Regions from separate parts of the Limnobacter thiooxidans genome, predicted to be linked through region 1. Evidence: predicted binding sites of a transcription regulator. Region 1 holds the regulator's gene; the other holds the start of a gene.
What was found. The regulator HrcA, encoded in region 1, represses chaperone genes, less so after heat shock. The targets are predictions, from matches to a motif close to TTAGCACTCNNNNNNNNNGAGTGCTAA.

Region 2: the regulator HrcA is predicted to act here: its motif matches at 3,851-3,877, upstream of RGQ30_RS03350 (co-chaperone GroES).

Annotation. Positions count from the first base shown of each region.
Region 1 is NZ_AP028947.1:2,129,395-2,136,806, forward strand. It holds gene hemH (ferrochelatase) at 70-1,176, opposite strand; gene hrcA (heat-inducible transcriptional repressor HrcA) at 1,242-2,258, opposite strand; gene RGQ30_RS09720 (NAD(+)/NADH kinase) at 2,337-3,290, shown strand; gene recN (DNA repair protein RecN) at 3,280-4,935, shown strand; gene fur (ferric iron uptake transcriptional regulator) at 4,957-5,385, opposite strand; gene RGQ30_RS09735 (outer membrane protein assembly factor BamE) at 5,574-5,999, shown strand; gene dapB (4-hydroxy-tetrahydrodipicolinate reductase) at 6,018-6,824, shown strand; gene RGQ30_RS09745 (hypothetical protein) at 6,931-7,158, shown strand; gene RGQ30_RS09750 (cell division protein ZapA) at 7,160-7,412, shown strand, end outside.
Region 2 is NZ_AP028947.1:740,039-747,450, forward strand. It holds gene RGQ30_RS03330 (hypothetical protein) at 1-620, opposite strand, end outside; gene RGQ30_RS03335 (type B 50S ribosomal protein L31) at 729-980, opposite strand; gene RGQ30_RS03340 (hypothetical protein) at 1,296-1,601, opposite strand; gene groL (chaperonin GroEL) at 1,821-3,467, opposite strand; gene RGQ30_RS03350 (co-chaperone GroES) at 3,498-3,788, opposite strand; gene RGQ30_RS03355 (peroxiredoxin family protein) at 4,030-4,851, shown strand; gene RGQ30_RS03360 (TRAP transporter substrate-binding protein) at 4,880-5,908, opposite strand; gene RGQ30_RS03365 (two-component system sensor histidine kinase NtrB) at 6,021-7,412, shown strand, end outside.

The DNA of each region.
Region 1 (7,412 bases):
CTTGAACATGAATTTCAAGCCCCCAATTCGATTGATTTGCTCTTATTTGCCGAAAAATACCCTGAATCGCTATTGCGCACCCATCTCTAGGGCCAGTTTTCGGCTTTCCGCCAATTCAAGTGCCATGGACTCTTCGTAACCCATATCAACCGGCCAGCCCTGCATGTGCTGGGCTGTAATTTCCGACAACATGGCAGCAGACAATTCGCTGTCGTTCAGGCAGGCAATGTAATGGAACTCGCCACCACCTGCGTGCTGAAAGTCTTCTCGGCCTTCCTGGTTGATCTCCTCCAGGGTTTCAAGGCAATCTGCCATGAAACCGGGGCACATCACATCAATCCGCTTGGTACCCGCCTTGCCCAGGGCCTCCAGGGTTTTGTCTGTGTAGGGTTCAAGCCACTTGGCTTTGCCAAAACGGCTCTGGAATGTCACACGGTAATCGCCTTTTTGCAAACCCAATTCCTCGACTAGCAGACGCGCCGTTTTGTAGCATTCGCAATGGTAAGGGTCTCCTTTGAGCAAAGTCATCTCAGGCACGCCGTGGAAGCTGAACAACAGCACATCACCACCTTCAAAATTCGGCCTGCCGTTGATCTGCCAGTGCTTGCGGACACTTTCGGCCAAAGCGTGAATGTAGGCCGGGTGATCGTGATAGTGCTTGACCAGGCGCAACTCCGGAATATTACGCACGGGTTTGGCCCAGTCGAACACAGCGTCAAACACAGAGGCTGTTGTTGCAGCAGCATATTGAGGATAAAGCGGAAAAACCAGGACTCGGTCATAGCCGTCTTTGCGAAGCTGATCCATACGGCTGGCCACAGACGGGTTGCCATAGCGCATCGCCAGCTCAACCCGAACATCCCAGCGACGTGCCTTGAAGGCCTCACTCAATACCCGCACTTGCCGCTTGCCAATCGCCATCAGGGGCGAACCTTCATCAGTCCACACCGTGGCATATTTGGCAGCAGATTTTTTGGGGCGAATTTGCAGAATGATGCCGTTCAAAATGATCCACCAGATCAATTTTGGAATTTCAACCACCCGTGGGTCCGAAAGAAACTCTTTCAGGTAACGACGCAAGGAAGGTGTGTCTGCATTGTCCGGCGTACCCAGATTGACAAGCAGTACAGCTGTTTTTTGGGGGGTGCCGTGGCGAAAAGGGGCTTCGGTGCGCATGGATACTGCCTAGTGAACAACAAGTCTTGAAGTATACCGAAAGCGAACCGTGGTGAAACGGAACCCTAGTCCGGATCGGACAGCGCAGAAGAAACGAGTTTGGATGTGATATCCACAATAGGAATGAGTCGCTCATAGGCCATGCGTGTGGGGCCGATCACCCCCAAGGTGCCAACCACTTCGCCATTGACCTGGTACGGCGCGGAAATCACGCTCATTTCCTCCATGGGCACCAGGCTGGAATCGCCACCGATAAAAATCTGCACACCTTCGGCGCGGTTCGAACTCTCCAGCAGCCTCAACAAGGCGGTGCGCTGTTCGAACACCCCGAACATCTTTTTCAAACGGTCCATGTCGGTTGACAGATCCGACACGTCCAGCAACTTTCTTTCACCAGACAACAAGACGCCATCTGTGGCGCTTTCCTCGGATTCGGTACCCGCATTCACGGCAGCCTGCATGAGTTTGCTGATGTCCTGGCTGATCTGGTGCAGTTCTTCCGACAAACGTTGCTTGGCCTGCTGAAAAGTCAGACCTGCAAAATGCTGGTTGAAAAAATTGGCAGCCATGCTGAGCTCAGACTGGGTGTAAGGCTTTTCAACAATCAAGATCCGGTTTTGCACATCCCCATCAGGAGTCACAATGATCAGCAACACCTTTCTGTCCGAAAGACTTAAAAACTCCACGTGACGAAACAGGGCTGCCTTTTTGGGCGCAGTGATGACACCTGCGAACGACGACAGGCTGGACAGCAAATTCACGGCCTTGCTCAACACGCGGTTCGGGTCTTCGCGTTGAATACCACCGCTCAAGGCGGTTTGCACATCAATGGCCAGTGGTTTGACCGTCAACAGGGAATCAACGAACATCCGGTAACCCTGCGGTGTGGGCACGCGTCCAGCTGACGTGTGTGGCGACACCACCAAGCGCAATTCTTCAAGATCAGCCATCACATTGCGGATAGTGGCGGGACTCAGATCCAGCGTAGACCACTTGGACAAGGCCCGCGAACCCACCGGGCTTCCATCCGTGATGTACCTTTCAACCAATGTTTTCAATATGGAACGGGCGCGTTCGTCTATCATCAAGGTCACTTCAAATGCGTGTTGCGATACGATTGGGTTTAGGCCCCACTTTACGACAAAAACAGGAACTCAAGAATGCCAAAACAGAAAGGGATGTGCATTGCTGTATTTGCAAAGCATGGTGCCTCCCCAAAACAGGCCATTTGGCGAAGCGTCGTAGACCTGTTGGCCGCCAATTCATTCAAGGTTCTGGTCTGTGACAACATGCTGAGCAGCACCGCATCCAAAAAAATAAAACTGGATGACGACCATCCCAATTTTGAATTCGCCACCTTGGCAGAAATCAAGAAAAAGGCAAAAATTGCGGTAATTATCGGAGGCGACGGCACTTTTCTTGGTACCGCGCGAGAACTGGCGGACTCCAACATTCCTTTGATCGGCGTTAACCAGGGACGCCTTGGATTTTTGACTGATATTCGCCTTGACGACATCAACCCCACCTTGGTCGATACCATCAACGGCCAATCAGTTGCTGAATCGCGGTCTTACCTGCAAGGGCAAATATTAAGACAGGGCAAACTGGTCGAAAATCACATTGCACTGAACGACATCGTCATCAGCCGCGGCATTGTGGGTGGCATGGTCGAACTCCGCGTCGAAGTGGACGGCACATTCATGTACGACCTGCGGGCAGATGGCCTCATTGTATCCACACCAACCGGGTCGACCGCCTATGCCCTGTCAGCAGACGGTCCTATTCTGCACCCAAGCCTGGCGGGCTTGCTGATTGTGCCTGTGGCACCCCACGCTTTGACCAACCGCCCGATTGCCTTGCCACAACACAGCACAATCGATGTTTTTGTGACTGGGGGCAAGCAAACCGGCGTGCACTTTGATATGCAGTTCAACGGACGTGCCAAAGTGGGTGATCAAATTCGGATCAAGGTGTCACCACACCCTATCCAGCTTTTGCACCCGGCACGTTATGATTACTTCGCCATGCTGAGGCAAAAACTGCACTGGAGTGCAAGCCCAACAGAAACCCCCCACAAAACTCGAGGACTTAGAGACAGCAGCCATGCTAAGTAGTTTGACCATTCAGGATTTTGTAATTGTTGACAAATTGGACCTGCATTTTTCACCGGGCATGTCCGTGCTGTCGGGCGAAACAGGAACCGGCAAATCAATTTTGATTGATGCGCTGTCACTGTGCCTGGGTGCACGCGCCGATGCATCCCAAGTGCGTGAAGGCTGCGAGCGCGCCAACATCACCGCAGTGTTCGAGATCAATCCGACTGCCAAAGCCGTTCTTGAAGAACAATCCATCGCCTGCGAGGAAGGAGAACTGCACCTGCGCCGTGCAATCGACGCCAATGGCCGCTCCAAAGCCTATGTCAACGGCACTCCAGTTCCTGCCAGCACGTTGAAAGAACTTTCTGAAACCCTGATCGACATCCATGGCCAGCATGCGTTTCAAACCCTGACCAAGCCAGGTGAACAACTGAGGTTGCTCGATGATTTTGGGCAACACCACAGCCTGGTACAACACACCGCGAGCGCTTTCACAAAACTTCGAAGTGCGGAAAAAGCCTTGAAGCAAGCCCAAAGTAGCCAGGAAGAAAGGGGGGCACGGCTGGAAAACCTGCAATGGAAACTGGAGTCACTTAACAAAGTGGCGCCCAAGGCTGACGAATGGGAAATCCTGAGCAGTGACTTCGACCGCCTTAGCCACAGCGCCGAACTGATCGAAGGCACCCAACATGCCAGCGACTTGTTGTCGCAAGGTGAAAATGCCTTGCTGGATCAACTGACTCACGTCATAGAAAAACTAAGCCATCTTTCCTCACGCGACCCGGCACTTGAAGGCGTGGTCAAAACCCTGTCTGAAAGCGAAATCCTGATTCGGGAAGCCAGCTACGACCTGGGCAACTATGTAAAACACAGTGAACTGGACCCAGGAACACTTGAAGAGGTAGAGGCGCGCATGTCGCTGTGGCATGAAACTGCTCGCAAGCTGCGTATCCAGCCTGAAGACCTGCATCTTGAAATGGAAACTGTTCAGGCTGAAATCAAAGGTCTTGAGGATGGATTTGATATCGAGAAGCTTCAAAAAGAATTAAGCTCGGCAAAACACGCCTATGACACACAAGCCAGCGCACTTTCAGATGCCCGAAAAAAATCAGGCAAGCTGCTTTCTGAACGGGTTACGGAATCCATGCAAACCTTGAGCATGAAAGGCGGCCGTTTCCTCGTGGAACTGTCGCTTGGAGAGCCCAGCGCCAAAGGCAGTGACATCATTGAATTTCGGGCGGCAGGCCACCCCGGTGTAACGCCGCAAGCCATTCAGAAAGTGGCATCAGGCGGAGAACTGGCCCGGATCAGCCTGGCCATCACAGTGAATACCGTGGAAAGCACCCCGGTACCCACACTCATATTTGACGAAGTGGACAGCGGCATTGGCGGCGCAGTGGCCGAAACAGTGGGCAAATACCTTCGACTGCTGGCCAACAACAAGCAGGTTCTTTGCGTGACCCACCTGCCCCAGGTGGCAGCGCAGGGGCACAACCATTACCAGGTCAGCAAAGACATATCAGAAGGTAAAACACGCTCGAAGATCGTTCAACTTGAACCTGAAGTGCGCGTGGAAGAAATCGCCAGAATGCTGGGCGGCCAGGTCATTACGCAGGCCACACGGACGGCGGCTATGGAGATGCTGAACGCCACCGACCAGTAAAAAAACTTTGCTTTTGGCCAACTACTTGCGTCGGTTCTCGCAATCGGTCTTTGTGCAGGAACCGTAGAGGGAAAGGGCGTGGTCATGAAGCTCAAACCCACGGTCCTTGGCAATCATTTTCTGGCGCCGTTCAATTTCCTCGTCGAAAAACTCCACCACCTTGCCGCACTGCACACAAACCAGGTGGTCGTGATGCTCACCTTCATTCAGTTCAAAAACTGATTTGCCGGTTTCAAAATGCTGGCGGGCCAGTAAACCGGCCTGCTCAAACTGCGTTAATACGCGGTAAACCGTGGCCAAACCGATGTCCAGATCTTCCTGCAACAGCAACTTGTAAACGTCTTCAGCACTGAGGTGGCGATGATTTCCGCTTTGGAACAGTTCCAGGATTTTCATCCTGGGTAGAGTTGCCTTTAAACCAATGCTTTTAAGATCCGTTGCTGTAGTCATGAGTTTGGTACCATTCCGAGGCTTAATCGAGTTCAACTAGCTTATGATAACGCCTTTGAAGGACAAGTTAACGCACCGGATAAGGTACTCTGTTCCAACTTCACATGCGAATTCACAAAACAATGCGTATTTTACGACTGAATTTGATCCTCTGCTCAGCATTGACGCTTTGGATCTCTGGCTGTTCCTTGATTCCCGACAACTATGTCCCCTCCGTGGTCAAACCCTACCGGTTTGACATACAGCAAGGCAACTTTGTGACGCAGGAAGACGTCGCCAGGTTGAAAATCGGTATGAACAAGGAACAGGTACGTTTCATTCTGGGCACCCCATTGCTGAACGATGCGTTTCATGCCGACCGTTGGGATTATGTTTACCGGCTTTTGAAAGCGGACGGGCAAGTGAGCCAAGCCCGCTATACCGTGATGTTCCAGAACGGTACGGTTAGCCGGCATGGAGGCGAGAACCTGCCCGCCACAGCCACGGACCTGATCGGCCCCGACTCGACTACAAAATCGTCAACCAAACCATTGCCTGCTGAAAAACCGGCAAACGATATCAAAGAATCGGAATCTGCAGTAGGCGGCTCCGACCGAGCACCCGTACTCAAGTAAAACGACATGACCAAGCCAATACAAATCGCAATCGCCGGCGCCAGCGGGCGCATGGGCAAAACCCTAATTGAAGCCATTTTGAATCATCCAGACTGTGAACTTGCCGGTGCATTTGACCAGGCAGGTTCCACAAGCATTGGTCGTGATGCTGGCGACTTTATGGGCATTGCGTCTGGCATTGCTGTCACAGACGATGCCGAAGCCGCGCTGAGCAATGCAGATATCTTGATTGACTTCACCCGGCCGGAAGGCACCTTGCACCACCTGGCTTTGTGTGAAAAACACAATGTGAAAGCAGTGATCGGCACGACGGGTTTTGAACCGAAGCAACTTGAAATGTTGAAAAAAGCGTCAAGCAACGTGGCCATGGTGTGGTCACCCAATATGGCAGTGGGTGTGAATGCCACATTCAAGCTTCTGGAAGTGGCTGCGAAAATACTGTCTCAAGGCTATGACATCGAGATCATCGAGGCCCATCACAGCAAGAAAGTGGATGCGCCTTCCGGCACAGCATTGCGTATGGGTGAAGTAGTGGCACAAGGCCTGGGTGTGGCCCTTGATGACGTCGGTGTGTTTGCACGGGAAGGCATTACGGGTGAGCGTAAAGCTGGCACCATCGGTTTTTCCACCATTCGTGGTGGTGACATTGTGGGCGACCACACCGTGTTGTTTGCAGGCATGGGGGAGCGCATTGAAATCACACACAAGTCATCAAACCGCATGACCTATGCACAGGGTTCAATTCGGGCAGCGCAGTTCCTGATGAGTCACGACAACGGTTTGTTTGATATGCAAGATGTGTTGGGGCTGAAAACATTGTTTTAACTTCAGACCAAACCATAGCAAGTTGACGTAAGCACCTGTATAGTCTGGTTAAAATAATACTTGTATTCACCACCCGAATGCCACCTCTCAAAGATGGAGCCTGCCAATGACGCAATCCCTTCTTGCGAAACTAGATGAACTTCAGGCCAAGGTCTCCACTTTGGCCAAAGCACTTGAGCAAAGTCGCCATGAAAGCAGATCCTCCAAGGAGGAAATTTCCAACCTGCGTCGCGACAATGAACGCCTTCAGAAAAAAGTAGTTCATGCGCAGGGGCAAATCAACCAGATGCTGAACCAATGGTTTCCTGAACTTGAATTGAACTCGGAGGAATAAATTGGAAGCACTCGATGTCAAAATCATGGGCCGGGAATTCAAGATCGCCTGCAAGCCTGAAGAACGTGCAGCGCTTCAACAGGCAGTCAACATTGTTGAAACCCGTATGTCGACTATTCGGGACACTGGAAAGGTAGTAGGGCTTGATAAAATTGCAGTGATGGCTGCATTACAAATCGCCCATGAATCGCTCGTTGGGAGTAATCCTTCTAACCCTGTTTTAGGACTGGACATTGAGACAATTGAGCGTAAAA
Region 2 (7,412 bases), 1.4 Mb from region 1:
GCAAAAAATGCGATGGCAATACCGACACCCAGCATCCAGCCTGCACCGATTGGTCGATCTAGTGAGCGTACGGCACCCAGCAACATGATGGAAATACCTGCCAATTCAGCCAATTCTGGTACTTGCATGTGCGAACGCACCAGCAAGCCCAAGGTGCCCAACAGGCAAAGTACCGAGGCATCCGCCACCGAGCGGGCGTAATCCACCCGGGTCGGTGCTGTGCCCAGCGGGTCTTCCGGTTGAAGTTCAACCCGTTTGGCCAGCCGATAGGTGGCGTTCCAGATGGCCCATCCAGCCAGAACAAGCCAGAACACATTGCCCAAGCGCATGGCGTCGTCCAGCCAATTGTGTGGAATGCCCACGACCAGTGCCAGTTTGCCCAGCAGTCCTGCAAGCCAGGCGGACAACAATCCGCCTTCCACGTACAGCCTGTCTCCGATCGAGGAAAATGCCCACTCAGAGAAGGGAGTTTGCGCAAAAGTGAAGCTTTGCCCGAACCCGGCCGCATCGTCGGGTTTCCAGGGCGTGCGCGCAAAAAGTCCAGGCAAGATGTAGAGCAGAATCAAGCCCCACAGTAGCCTGCGTGACAAGCGTGTGTTATTGGCAGCAGTGATGACCATAAGTTCTTATTGTGTCTGGAAAAACAAAAGGCAGCCAGTTTTCCTGAGCTGCCTTTCTTTGAACGACTTTCCTGATTCAGCTCAATATCATTACTGAGCCTGCACAAATTACTTCTTGAAGCGATCGAATCTGCGACGGAACTTCTCAACGCGACCTGCGGTGTCCACGATGGTGTTCTGCGCGCCGGTGTAGAAGGGGTGTGATTCGGAGCTCACGTCCAGCTTGATTACTGGGTACTCTTTGCCTTCGAACTCGCCTGTTTCACGGCTTGATGCTGTGGAACGGCAGATGAATTTGAAGCCATTGGACATGTCGATGAACAACATTTCGCGGTAGTTTGGGTGAATTCCGTCTTTCATGAGTTTCTCCGTTGCAGCCAACCCAGCGGTCTTTGTTCGACAAGGCCGAGTCACTTGCTGGTTAATTAGGTAACCGCGAATTATAGATTCGCCGGTCGAATGGGTCAAGCGATTGTTTATCCGCTGTTTTTTCAAGCGCATGTAGGTGCTTCGTTTGCTCAGGCGCATGCCACGTTCCTCGTTCACTCAGGCGCAGTCCCCCTTCCGCCGGAAAGCCTGTATTTCCCTTTTTTGACGTTCACACGGACTCACCGTGTTCGGCAAAACACATGGCCGAACACGGTGTCGGCTTGCAGCCGAACGTGGCGTGTGAATTCAAAACGGGCAGGCTTTCTTGAATGGCGGTGCAAGGGCCATGCTGCCTTCGCAAACTTGAACGGGCTGCGTCTGTGACTTTCTGTGGGCAATGTGCGACTTGCATGCTGCGGCGTTGCTCAAGTCAATTGACTTCCACCAAAGCAAGTTCGCAGTCTGAGGGTGTTCGTTGTCACCAGCCTTCAACCGGCGCAAGTTCGCAGCCTGGGGGACGTGTTCGTTTGCTGCATCATCTTGCCGATTCAGGGCAAGGCTTCCCGGCTGATTCTGGCTTGGGGCATGCGAATACGCGCTAGCGTTTCGCATGCCCCAAGCCAGAATCAATAAGCCGGGAAACAAGCCTTGACCAAGGCGAGATGAGCAGTAAAGAACTTCGACCCAAAGGCCTGCGCAACAAAAGCGAAATGAGCAGCACCAAATACCGACAAAAGACCTGCGAAAAAAAAACCGCCAGCCCGGTTCTCACCAAGCCAGCGGTTCTCATTCCAACGGGCCCGAAAGCCCGAAGAAAAGCTACAGAGGCAATTACATGCCCATGCCGCCCATACCACCCATTCCGCCCATGCCACCCATGTCAGGTGCTGAAGGCTTGTCTTCCGCCAGGTCTGCAACCATGCAGTCTGTGGTCAACATCAGGGAAGCAACTGACGCTGCATTTTGCAAAGCAGTGCGGGTTACCTTGGTTGGGTCCAGAACGCCCATGTCAACCATGTCGCCGTACTCGCCAGTGGCTGCGTTGTAGCCGTAGTTGCCTTCGCCGCCCATCACGTTGTTGGCCACAACAGATGATTCTTCACCTGCGTTGGTCACGATCATGCGCAGTGGCTCTTCCATGGCACGCAGAACAATCTTGATACCTGCGTCCTGGTCGGGGTTTGCACCCTTCAAGCCAGCAATCTTGGCGCGTGCGCGCAGCAGGGCTACGCCGCCGCCTGGCACAATGCCTTCTTCAACAGCAGCGCGTGTTGCGTGCAATGCATCTTCAACGCGTGCTTTCTTTTCTTTCATTTCCACTTCAGTGGCAGCACCTACCTTGATCACTGCAACACCGCCGGCCAGCTTGGCCACGCGCTCTTGCAGTTTTTCACGGTCGTAGTCCGAAGAAGACTCTTCGATCTGGCCACGAATCTGCTTCACACGGGCTTCAATGTTTGCGCCGTCGCCAGCACCGTCGATGATGATGGTGTTTTCTTTGCCCACTTCAATGCGCTTGGCTTGGCCCAGGTGTTCCAGGGTTACTGTTTCCAGGCTCATGCCGGTTTCTTCAGCGATAACAACACCGCCAGTCAAGATGGCGATGTCTTCCAGCATGGCTTTGCGACGGTCACCAAAACCAGGTGCCTTCACTGCGCAAGTTTTCAGGATGCCGCGAATGTTGTTCACAACCAAAGTCGCCAAGGCTTCGCCTTCGATGTCTTCAGCAATGATCAACAGGGGGCGACCAGCTTTGGCCACCTGTTCCAGTGTGGGCAGCAGGTCACGAATGTTGCTGATTTTCTTGTCGTGCAACAGAACAAACGGGTTGTCCAAAGCGGCAACCTGCTTTTCCTGGTTGTTGATGAAGTAGGGGCTCAGGTAGCCGCGGTCAAACTGCATACCTTCAACCACGTCAAGTTCGTTGTCCAGGCTCTTGCCGTCTTCAACAGTAATGACGCCTTCCTTGCCTACTTTTTCCATGGCTTCGGCAATGATGTTGCCGATGGATTCATCGCTGTTGGCGGAAATGGAGCCAACCTGTGCAATAGCCTTGGTCGTTGAGCAAGGCTTTGACAATGCGCGCAGTTCGCCGATAGCGGCTGTCACTGCTTTGTCGATACCGCGCTTCAGGTCCATTGGGTTCATGCCGGCGGCAACAAACTTCATGCCTTCCTTCACGATGGCCTGGGCCAGAACTGTCGCAGTAGTTGTACCGTCACCTGCGTTGTCGGATGTCTTGGAAGCAACTTCCTTGACCATCTGTGCACCCATGTTTTCGAACTTGTCTTTCAGTTCGATTTCCTTGGCCACGGACACACCGTCCTTGGTCACTGTGGGGGCGCCGAATGAGCGCTCAAGCACCACGTTGCGGCCTTTGGGGCCCAAAGTCACTTTCACTGCGTTGGCCAGAATGTTTACGCCACGCACCATGCGGCTGCGAGCGTCGTCGCCGAAAAATACTTCTTTAGCTGCCATGATTAATCTTCCTTTTTCTATTCTGAATAATTAGGCTTCAATTACGCCCATGATGTCTTCTTCGCGCATAACCAGCACTTCCTTGCCATCCACCTTGATGGCTTGACCGGCGTACTTGCCGAACAACACGCGCTGGCCTACCTGCACGTCCATGGCGATCAGCTTGCCGCTGTCATCACGCTTGCCTGGGCCTACTGCAATAACTTCACCTTGATCGGGCTTCTCGGCTGCGGATTCTGGAATCACGATGCCAGAGGCTGTTGTGCGCTCGCTGTCGAGACGCTTCACGATCACGCGATCATGCAACGGACGAATGTTCATGGATACCACTCCTAAATTTGTCTTTTAAAATGAATTGCTTGGTCAAACTGGCAGGTGTGTTGCTAGCACTCGCTGCCATCGAGTGCTAATAATAGGGGTGGGGTGGGTCTATTTCAAGGGGCATGCCTAAAAAAAGTTGTCAGCAAGCGGAGCGTAAGTCACATTTGTTTACACTGTGGTTCGATCCCAATGCGTGTATTGTCCGATGAACAAAGCAAAGTCCCTATTCATTGTCTTTTTTTTGCTGTTAATCAATCTCAGCCTGTTGCATGTGGCCACTCTCAGTTGGCATAGCCCCTTGGGTGCAGGTTGGATGGGTGTCTTTGTGCTGGCTTTGCCCAATTTCTACCTGTTTGTCTGGATGTTCATGGGTCGACGGGCACGAACCTCCCGTAACCTGCACCTCTTGATGGCCACGAACCTGATGGGCATTGCACTGGTGTTAACCGACCCCGCCATGGAAGCCAATCCTTGGCCGCTCGTCCTTGGCAACCTGATTTTCTTCAGCAGCATTGCCTACATTTTCTGGTATTCGCACTTGGGCGAGCGCAACAATGTCCAGTTGAAAGAGGGTGAAAAGCTACCGGCGTTCGAGCTGAAAACGCTGGAAGGTACCCGTTTTTCCAGCGAGCAGCTCAAGGGAGCAGCCTGGCTTCTGATTTTCTACAGGGGCAACTGGTGCCCTTTGTGCATGACCCAAATTCGCGAAGTGGCTGGCCGCTACATTGAGCTTGACCGCTTGGGTGTGAAGGTTGCACTCATCAGCCCGCAGCCTGAAACCAAAACCCAAGACCTGGCCAAGCGCTTTAAGGTGCCCATGGCCTTTTTTGTGGATGTCGATTTCAAGACCAGCAAAAAGCTGAATCTCGTTGCCGATAATGGCGTTCCATTTGGCTTGAAGTGGTTCGGGCATGGCGAACACACCGTGTTGCCCACCGTGTTGATCATCAACAAACACGGGCGCATTGTGTATTCAGATCAAACCTCCAACTACCGGGTTCGTCCTGAACCCGATCAGTTTCTCGAGGTGGCTCGTCAGAAGTTGGCCGTGACTGAAGCCTGATTCAATCCATGACCTATTGGGGCGACGCTCAACGCAATTCCATGGCTGCCGATGCTGCAGCCTGGGTGGCAGCTGCCTTGCGGATGCTATTGATCAGGTCTTTGCTGATACGGCTTTCCATGCGGCGGTGGACAGGTTCAAATGCCTTTCTCCAAAGTTCTAATTCCACCGCACTTAATGTGTGCACCTGCGTGTTTTTAAACTGTTTCACTTTGACCAAGGCCATCGCATTCAGTTTTTCTGCTTCGTCGTCATTCTTGCGGGTTGCGTCCACAATACATCGCTCAAGGGTCAGCCGAAGGTCTGCGGGCAGGCTGTTCCAGAACTTGCGGTTCACAATGACGGCGTAGCCCAGGTAGCCATGGTTGGTCACAGCCACATACTTCTGTACCTCGTGCATGTTTTTGGAATAGAGGTTGGAGGGAGGATTTTCCGTGCCGTCCACAAGGCCGGTTTCTAGCGCGGTGTAGACATCCGAAAACGCCAGGGGCAGAGGCGTGGCACCAAGCGCCTCCATTTGGGCCTCCAGTACCCGGGAGGGTTGTATCCGCATGCGCTTGCCTTTCAAATCCTCGGGTAGCCTGATGGGAGAATTTGAGCTCATTACCTTGAAACCATTGTCCCAGTAGGCCAGACCCAAAATACCCCGGTCTTCAAGCTGGGACAGCAACTCGCGACCAATTGCACCTTGAGTCACTGTTTTCAGCACCTGGCGGTTCGGAAATATGTACGGCAGATCGAACACTTCGAAATCGCGCAAACCCAACTGACCAAACTTTGCGAGGGAGGGCGCCAGCATCTGTACTGCACCAAGCTGCAAGGCTTCCAGTTCTTCCCGGTCTTTGTACAGTGAGGAGTTGGGATAAACCTGAACCTTGACCCTTCCACGTGTCCGCTCTTCGGCCAGTCGCTTGAATTCCAGTGCTGCAAGGCCCTTTGGGGTGTTTTCATCCACCACATGGCTGAATTTGATGAGGATGGGTGGCGCAGCAATTGCAGGCTGCAAAGTCATCACTGCAAATCCAAGTAATAGCGCAAAGACTGACGGAACGTTCATAGAGTGGGCAGGTTCTGTGTATTCATCGAAATTTGCAGAGTAAGACAAGCAACACCATTGTGGGTTTCCACATCCACTGAAAACTTCCGTGGTTTCGTGGCACTATCCTGCGATGCAAGTATTCGCCCCACACGAGCCCAATCTCAAGAAAATCAAGCGCAGACAGGCTGTGCGTTTCGGCGTACCTGTACTCGTCTTTTCCCTGTTGATGGCTCTGTTGGTGGCGGCAGTGTACTACGCCCAGCAAGACGAGCGTGACGAAAACCAGGCAAAGCTGATTGCAGACGCGCTTTGGGCTCGCCAAAACATCCAGTTCCAGGTGGGTGGGTTAATCAATTCGCTTGAAGCGCTCACGAACGACCCAGTGCTTTATCCCTCCAGCCGCATGGCATCCAGCCTCAATCAACTGGGGCGCAGCTCTGGCGAATTGGTGGCCGTATTTCGCGGTCGAGAATTGTCACCCTTGGTCAATATTGAAGAAGCATTTGACGAGTACGATCTCGAAGCGGTTCGTCAGCTGATTTCCGGTGCGGCTCTTCAAAGGGTGGATTCTAGTCTGGACGGCTTGGTCGGGCCGTTTCTGTTTCGGGGCCGAAACTACGTGGTTAACGTCAGCATTGGTCAGCGTGGCAATGCAGTAACCGCGAGTCTTATCGACCTGGACTTGATGCTGGAGCGTGAATTGCCTTGGTGGTTCGCCCAGGACAACCAGGTGGAGCTGCTCGATGCAAGCGGGGCTACGCTTTCACGCCTGATCAAGGCCAGCCCCGGGGCGGGTGTGTACATGCACACCACCTCGCTGGAACTCGGTGGGCTTCAATTTCAACTCAGGGTCAACAGCATTCAGGAAGGACCCCGTTTGTTCAATTACGGCATCACTGGCGCTTTGGCCTTCTTGCTGTTGCTTTTGTTGCTCAGTTTCGTGATGCTGTGGCGCGATTCCCGGCGCCGTCTCGAAATCGAGGCGCGTCTGGAAGAAGAAAAGCTGTTCCGGCAGTCCATGCAGGACTCCATGGCTGTGGGGTTGCGGGTCTGGGATCTCGAAGGGGTTATCCGTTACGTCAACCCGGCCTTTTGTAACATGGTGGGGTACAAACCAGACGAGTTGATCGGTGTGCCCCAGCCCTTGCCCTATTGGCCCCGTAAAAGTACTGAAGAATACAAGCGCCTTGTGGCAGACGTCATTTCCGGCAATGCTCCACCCGAAGGTTTTGAAACGGTATATCAGCACAAAAATGGCAAGTTGATTGATGTGCTGATTGTGGAGGCCCCACTGAAAGATGTCCGCGGCAGCCACACCGGCTGGATGAGTTCCGTGATTGACATCACGGACCGCAAGCGTTCGGAATCACTGATTGCAGAACAAAGGGAAAAGCTGCAGTCGGCTTCACGGTTTGCACTGGTGGGCGAAGTGGCCTCCAACATTGCCCATGAATTGAATCAGCCGCTTGCAACCATGGTGTCTTACGCGCAGGCCGGCATGAATCTGAGCCAGCGGGGGGGC